Regions from separate parts of the Oribacterium sp. HCP28S3_H8 genome, predicted to be linked through region 1. Evidence: riboswitches for the same ligand, from Rfam matches in the RefSeq annotation. Region 1 holds a riboswitch; each other region holds the start of a gene.

Region 1 (2,255 bases):
TTATCTCGTGTGATTCCCCCGATGGCTATTACGGGAATGCTTACGGACCGGCAGATGTCCCGTAGAGTTTCGTGGCTTACCTCATCGGCATCATCTTTGGAGCCCGTTGGAAAAACAGCCCCTACACCCAGGTAATCGGCACCTGCTTTTTCTGCAGCGATTGCTTCTTCTACGGTTTGTGCAGACACGCCGAGGATCCGGTTGGGTCCAAGTTTTTGCCTTGCACAGTTTGCCTCCAGATCCTTCTGTCCTACATGCACGCCATCTGCATTGATTTCTACCGCCAGGTCAACATCATCATCCAGAACAAACGGAATGTGATATGCACGGCAAAGTGCCTGGATTTCAAGGGCTTCCGCTTTAAAGGAAGCCCGGTCGAGATCCTTTTCTCTCAGCTGTATAAAGGTAGCCCCTCCCTTGATAGCTTTTTCCACCTGATCTTTGAGGCTGTTGCCATTTAGCCAGCGGCGATCCGTGACAGCATATAATAGTAAAGCATTTTTATCCTCCAGCATTTGTGCTCCTCCCTTGTTCAGCGAATTTCGTATTTTGCGCCTTTATCCAAGGTGCTGCCATTCATGTTGTACACGGCGTCAATGATCCGATTTCGATATGTGGAGTTGCCATCCTCCGGATGCATATAAGAATATCCAATTTCACCTGCAAGTCCCATGGTGCATACCGCTGCAGCGGCAGCTTCCAGAGGATGCTCCGGATTTGCAGCCAGAAACGCGGCAGAAAGCCCGGATAACTGGCATCCGGTTCCGGTGATGGAGCTCATTTCCTTCCGACCATTGCGGATCACATAGCAGCTGGAAGCATTCGCAACAAGATCGATCGCACCGGTCATAGCGATGACACAGTCCGCAGCTTTGGCGTAGGTTTTGGCAAAGTTAACCATCTGATCGAGATTTTCATCAGTTACTACGTCCGCCGCATCCGCGTCCACGCCCTTTGTTGAACGGCTGCCAAGTGCAAGTGCCTTGAGCTCGCTGACATTCCCGCGGATCAGTGTAAAAGAAACTTCCTCCAGCAGCGAGGCAGCAGTGGTAGTACGCAGAGTGCTTGCCCCGGCACCAACGGGATCCAGTACGAGGATATGACCAAGCGAGGCAGCTTTTCTCGCTGCAAGGTGCATGCTCTCAATGGAGCGTTTGCGTAAGGTGCCGATGTTAATGTTTAAGGCAGCACAGATGGAGGTGATATCCTCGACATCGTCCGGCTCATCGGACATGATAGGGCTTGCGCCGCAGGCCAGTATGATATTAGCGACATCATTGACGGTGACATAATTTGTGATGTTATGTACCAGAGGACTTTTTTTTCTTACGTTTTCAAGATACTCTCCAAGCATGAAATACTCCTTCCTGCTATGCCAAATCAGAGAAACAGCCGGAATTTTAAACTGTCAGTGGATTTGGCAATTTACGTTAGGATCTATGCCTACAAAAAAAGATGCTTCCTGACCGGAAACATCCTTTATGTACGTGGTTCTTTTATCCCTACGTTGGCATTATCCAAATCAGGTTATGGGTCTGAACCAATCAGTTCACTCTCAGCTCGCTTCAGCGGGCTCCCCGTAGTTAAATTTTCTACATCATAGCGCCGCAGGGAGAGAATGTCAATAAAGCAATGTGTACGTATCGCAAGACCATCAGCGCTATGATGTACTTACCAGTGTTGTGAGCAGATTTTTCTTCATATACTGAATAGTCGGAGGAAATGGTCTTTCCAAGACGGAGGAAGGCATCTATTGAAATGAGAGTCTTTAACACAAAATATTTAAAAAAGACTTGCATTCTATGTTATGACTCTCATACAATAAATAAAGATTTTATATATCTCGCACATCCAGTATGACGGAACCTTAAAGAAAGTGAGGAAATCCTATGTGTACAGCGGCAACTTTTTATGCTAAGGATCATTATTTTGGCAGAAATCTGGATCTTGAATATTCGTATCATGAGAGTGTTACCATCACGCCCAGAAACAAGCCGCTGCCTATGAGGCACATGCCGGACCTTACGCGGCACTATGCGATGATCGGGATGGCATATGTACTGGACGATTTTCCTCTTTATTATGATGCGACCAATGAATACGGTCTCAGCATGGCAGGACTTAATTTCCCGGGAAATGCAGTCTATGTGCCAGCCGGGCAGGATCCCGCAAAGGACTCGGTCGCATCCTTTGAGTTTATCTCCTGGATACTGGGGCAGTGCCGCAGTGTAGAGGAGGCGCGGGTACTGTTAAAG
Region 2 (2,255 bases), on a different contig from region 1:
CGGAGGTGAAATTTCAAAAATACGGCAAACTTAATGTCGAGGTCTACGGTGGTCCAATCCTCTCTACCTGGCTGGACCGCCCGCTCGGACTTGCCGGCAAGGTCTGTGTCCGTGGTGAGAATGCATTTGCGCCGGATGTCCGTTTTATCGATGTTGACCGGGCAGTCGCCACAGTACCAAATCTTGCCATCCATATGAACCGCGAGATAAACAACGGATACGCCTTTAACGCGCAGGTGGACATGCTCCCGCTTGCAGAGATGCTCAGGGATACCCTGGAAAATGACAACTTCCTGATCAATTTCCTTGCTGATGAACTGAACGTAGATGCAGGTGATATCCTGGATTATGAGCTCTATCTCTACAATCTGGATCAGCCGATGTGTGCAGGGCTCAAAGAGGAGCTGCTTAGTTCTCCCCGCATTGACAATATTACATCTGTCCAGGCATGCCTTACGGGCATCATCGAGAGCTATGAAAATCTCAGGGATAATTCTGTTAATGTAATTACGCTTTATGATAATGAGGAGGTCGGATCCCGCACCAAGCAGGGCGCGCAGTCCTCGATCACGGACAGGATCCTGGAAAAGCTCTTTACCGCTCTTGGATACGGCCGTTCCGAGTATCTGGATATCATGATGGATGGATTCCTGGTTTCCATGGACGTTGCCCATGCGATTCATCCGAATCACCCGGAAAAGTGCGACATCAAAAATCAGATTTGTCTCAATGACGGTCTTGCCATCAAAATGGCCGCGAGCCAGAGCTATGCAACTGACGCAAGCTGTGTAAGCGTGATTGAGGCTTTATGCCGGGACAATGACATTCGCTACAGGAAATTCTCCAATAATTCCTCGATCCGCGGCGGAAGCACCCTGGGTGCGCTGTCGAGCGCCCTTTTATCCATGCGGACGGTAGACATCGGTGTGCCGATTCTTGCAATGCACTCTGCACGTGAGCTGATGGGTGTGGACGATCAGGAGGCTCTGGAGTTGCTCGCAGAGAAATTTTTTACAGCATAAGCTGCCCTGTCTGATTTCACTTGCTGTTTTTGCTGCTTGTTGATTTTACCTGCCGATTCTACTTAGCACTTAGCAAATGTTATCTGCTGCTTCCGCTTTACTGTTGCATCAGATAAGATCTGTGCTATACTAAAACGTGCAAATACATATTGACAATGGGAGCCGGAAGGCTGAGAGGTGCTGCGCACGACCATAGGAACCTGATCTGGATGATACCAGCGGAGGGATGTCAGAACACGTATCGTAAGGAATTAAGAAGTCTGTGTCGCTGGCATGGACTTCTTTTTTTGTACATCCTTAGTCTTTCAGAACATGACGTAATGCGTAAGCCCCGGCAAGAAGCATTCGACCCCTGATCGCAGCCTGATGGGAGCACCACTTCAGGCGTTGTCCGAAAGGAGCAGAAGGTACTATGGAAAGAAACTATCATACACAGATGGAAGCCGCACGGATGGGGATGATAACTCCGGAGATGGAAAAGGTTGCAGAAAAAGAGCATTATCCGGTAGAAAAAATCAAGGCATGGCTTGCAGAAGGGCAGATGGTGATTCCTGCCAATCGTCTGCACGCATCTCTTGACCCAAATGGTGTCGGACGGATGCTGCGGACAAAGATTAATGTGAATCTCGGAGTGAGCCGGGACTGTAAGGACTATGATATCGAGATGCAGAAGGTCCTGAGTGCAGTAAACATGGGCGCAGAAGCGATCATGGATCTCTCAAGCCATGGCAACACCGAGCCATTCCGTAAGAAGCTGACTTCCGAGTGTCCGGCAATGATCGGTACCGTGCCTGTGTATGATGCAGTCATTCACTACCAGAGAGATCTTGCAACGCTAACAGCCAGGGATTTCATCGACGTAGTGCGTCTGCATGCGGAAAATGGTGTGGACTTTGTCACACTGCACTGTGGTATCAATAAAAAGACCATTTCCGATATCAAGTCCGGAAAGCGCAAAATGAATATCGTTTCCCGTGGCGGTTCATTGGTTTTTGCCTGGATGTCCATGACCGGAGAGGAAAATCCGTTCTATGAGTATTTTGATGAAATCCTGGAGATCTGCAGAGAATACGATGTCACCATCTCTCTGGGTGACGCCTGCCGGCCCGGCTGTCTTGCAGATGCCACAGATGGTGTACAGATCGGAGAGCTGCTCCGTCTTGGTGAGCTCACAAAGCGTGCCTGGGCAAAGGATGTACAGGTCATGATCGAGGGTCCTGGCCATGTACCTAT
Region 3 (2,255 bases), on a different contig from region 1:
ACGTGGATGTGGCTTAAAACAATGACTTTAAAACGGGGCTGCTGCAGGAGCACTTTTTAGTGCCGGCAACAGTCCCGTTCATAATTGGATACGATTTTTCAAAATCCAGGATTTCTATGGTTTTGATGTCTCAATGACTCTGAGATTTGATTTTGATTTGTTTTGATGAAATTTAATTATAATCAGTTCTTATTGCTAAATTTAATAGAATCTGTTATGATTTTTCTATCAGCGTTCTGCTGATTCGATGAAACTCTTTCATTGATATTTCAGGATATATTGTTAAAAATTAACGCGCGCTGCGACGGATCTGATCGATGGCTTTGCGTACCGCCGGAATTGCAAGGATGACTAAGGTAATGCCGGCTTCAATCGCGATATAAAAGCCGTTGTATGCACAGGAATACAGCAGCGGAGATGCCCATCCTGCTTCCTGAGCATAGGAGCTGAAAAATACGACTCCGGAAAGCACTGCAAATACCCAGCGACCAAAACAGGAAACAAGATAACCGATGTACAGACCGTTTTTCATGTGGCAGAAAAAGCCAGAGAGTCCCAAAGCGCCAAATGCGAGACCGTAATCAACGACTACCTGCAGGGGGTGTACAATGTATGGTCCGAGGATAAACTGCAGGATGCCATATGCGATACCGGAAATGATGCCAATAGAAGGACCGAAAAAGTATCCTGGCAGGGTAGCAAAAAGCATGGAGCACAGGGTAATGGAGCCGCCCATTGGGGCTTCAAACAGCTTGATCATGGATGCAACGCTTGCAAGAGCGATGCATGCGGCACAGTAGACAAGAATCTTGACATTTTTACTCATAAAAAAACCTCCTTATTACACAGGAGGCACGCAGAAATACTGATATACGACTTCCCTACGCAGGTATTAACCTGATCAGGTAAAAGGGTTGATTAAACATCATCTCAGCACATAAGCGGCGCCCCTAGCGTTACGTTTAATTATAGCTTTTAAGCGGATTTAGTCAAGATTCGGATTTTAAGGCAAAGATAGAGTATCGAAGGGAAGCAGGATCAGAACAGGGGGGATAGCAGTTTGACTAAAAAAGAGATCTATCGATGGAAGCAGAAGCTTGGCAAAGTGAGAGAAACGGTGATGCTTCTGCTTATGCTGATCGCGGGAGGAGCTTATGCCTTGTCCGGCTATGGAGAGACAACAGGAGAGCTTACATTGATCCGGGAATCAGAGACGGATTTCCATGCAGAGGAAAATGAAACTTTAGAAGCTTCAGAACATAGGATTCATGAAACCACTGCTGTTTTAGAACAAGAGCAGCGGGAGGCACCTGAAGCTTCAGAGCAAGAACTACAGGAACAATCAGCAACTTCAGAACAAGAGCCACAGGAAGCACATGCAGGCTCCGGAGAGGACACTGTCACAGCGGATACTATTATGAATCAAGAAAAAAATGATAAAATAAATCTTAATACAGCGACACTTGAGGAGCTGGATTCGCTCCCGGGGATCGGTCCTGCCACAGCCCAAAAGATCATTGAGTACCGGGAAACCTGGGGAGGCTTTGCAGTACCGGAGGAAATCCGGAATGTAAAACGTATCGGAGAGAAAACCTACGAGAAGCTTAAAGATAAGATTACGGTCTGATTTATTGATCAACAGCTCCGGTCTTAAGTCCCTGGATGTTCTCTCTAAAATATTTTCTTTTTATGCATAATTGTGGTATTATGTTCGCATAAGTATGGAAATCGTTCTTAAAAACACAAAACCAGATGGAGGTTCATACATGGAGCAAAACGAAGAGAGATCAACACACGTTGTTTATGAAAAGGACGGCAACGGTCAGGTCATCATTGCAGACGAAGTAGTTGCAATCATCAGTGGCATTGCTGCGACTGAAGTGGAGGGTGTTGACTCCATGGATGGAGGATGGTCCGGAGCAATTATCGCCAGAATGGGCATCCGCGATTTATCCAGAGGGGTTAAGATTGCCATTGAGGATGGAAATGTGACAGTGGATCTTACACTGAATGTTAAATATGGCTACTCTATCCCGGAGGTATCCAAAGAAGTACAGAACAAGGTGAGCCAGGCGATCGAGAGTATGACCGGACTTCATGTACAGGATGTTAATATTAAAATTGCCGGAGTTGTAACAAACGAAAATGAATAAGAGAGAAGAAAGAGATCACAAGTTAAAGATGCTTTTCAGCACGCAGTTTTATCCGGAGGATGAGATCCAGGATCAGCTTGCGAATTATTTTGAGTCACCTGA

The links. A riboswitch is a leader RNA that binds a small molecule or an ion and turns the genes downstream of it on or off. The one in region 1 is predicted to bind thiamine pyrophosphate.
Region 2: it holds a riboswitch for thiamine pyrophosphate, as region 1 does, so the genes downstream of both, thiC (phosphomethylpyrimidine synthase ThiC) here and thiM (hydroxyethylthiazole kinase) in region 1, are expected to answer to the same signal.
Region 3: it holds a riboswitch for thiamine pyrophosphate, as region 1 does, so the genes downstream of both, ACTNEN_RS07705 (energy-coupled thiamine transporter ThiT) here and thiM (hydroxyethylthiazole kinase) in region 1, are expected to answer to the same signal.

Annotation. Positions count from the first base shown of each region.
Region 1 is NZ_JBQHUZ010000008.1:1,031-3,285, forward strand. It holds gene thiE (thiamine phosphate synthase) at 1-515, opposite strand, end outside; gene thiM (hydroxyethylthiazole kinase) at 533-1,354, opposite strand; TPP riboswitch at 1,483-1,590, opposite strand; gene bsh (choloylglycine hydrolase) at 1,890-2,255, shown strand, end outside.
Region 2 is NZ_JBQHUZ010000007.1:51,774-54,028, forward strand. It holds gene ACTNEN_RS09260 (M18 family aminopeptidase) at 1-1,022, shown strand, start outside; TPP riboswitch at 1,168-1,266, shown strand; gene thiC (phosphomethylpyrimidine synthase ThiC) at 1,435-2,255, shown strand, end outside.
Region 3 is NZ_JBQHUZ010000005.1:113,498-115,752, reverse strand. It holds gene ACTNEN_RS07705 (energy-coupled thiamine transporter ThiT) at 290-826, opposite strand; TPP riboswitch at 861-962, opposite strand; gene ACTNEN_RS07700 (helix-hairpin-helix domain-containing protein) at 1,061-1,627, shown strand; gene ACTNEN_RS07695 (Asp23/Gls24 family envelope stress response protein) at 1,767-2,153, shown strand; gene nusB (transcription antitermination factor NusB) at 2,146-2,255, shown strand, end outside.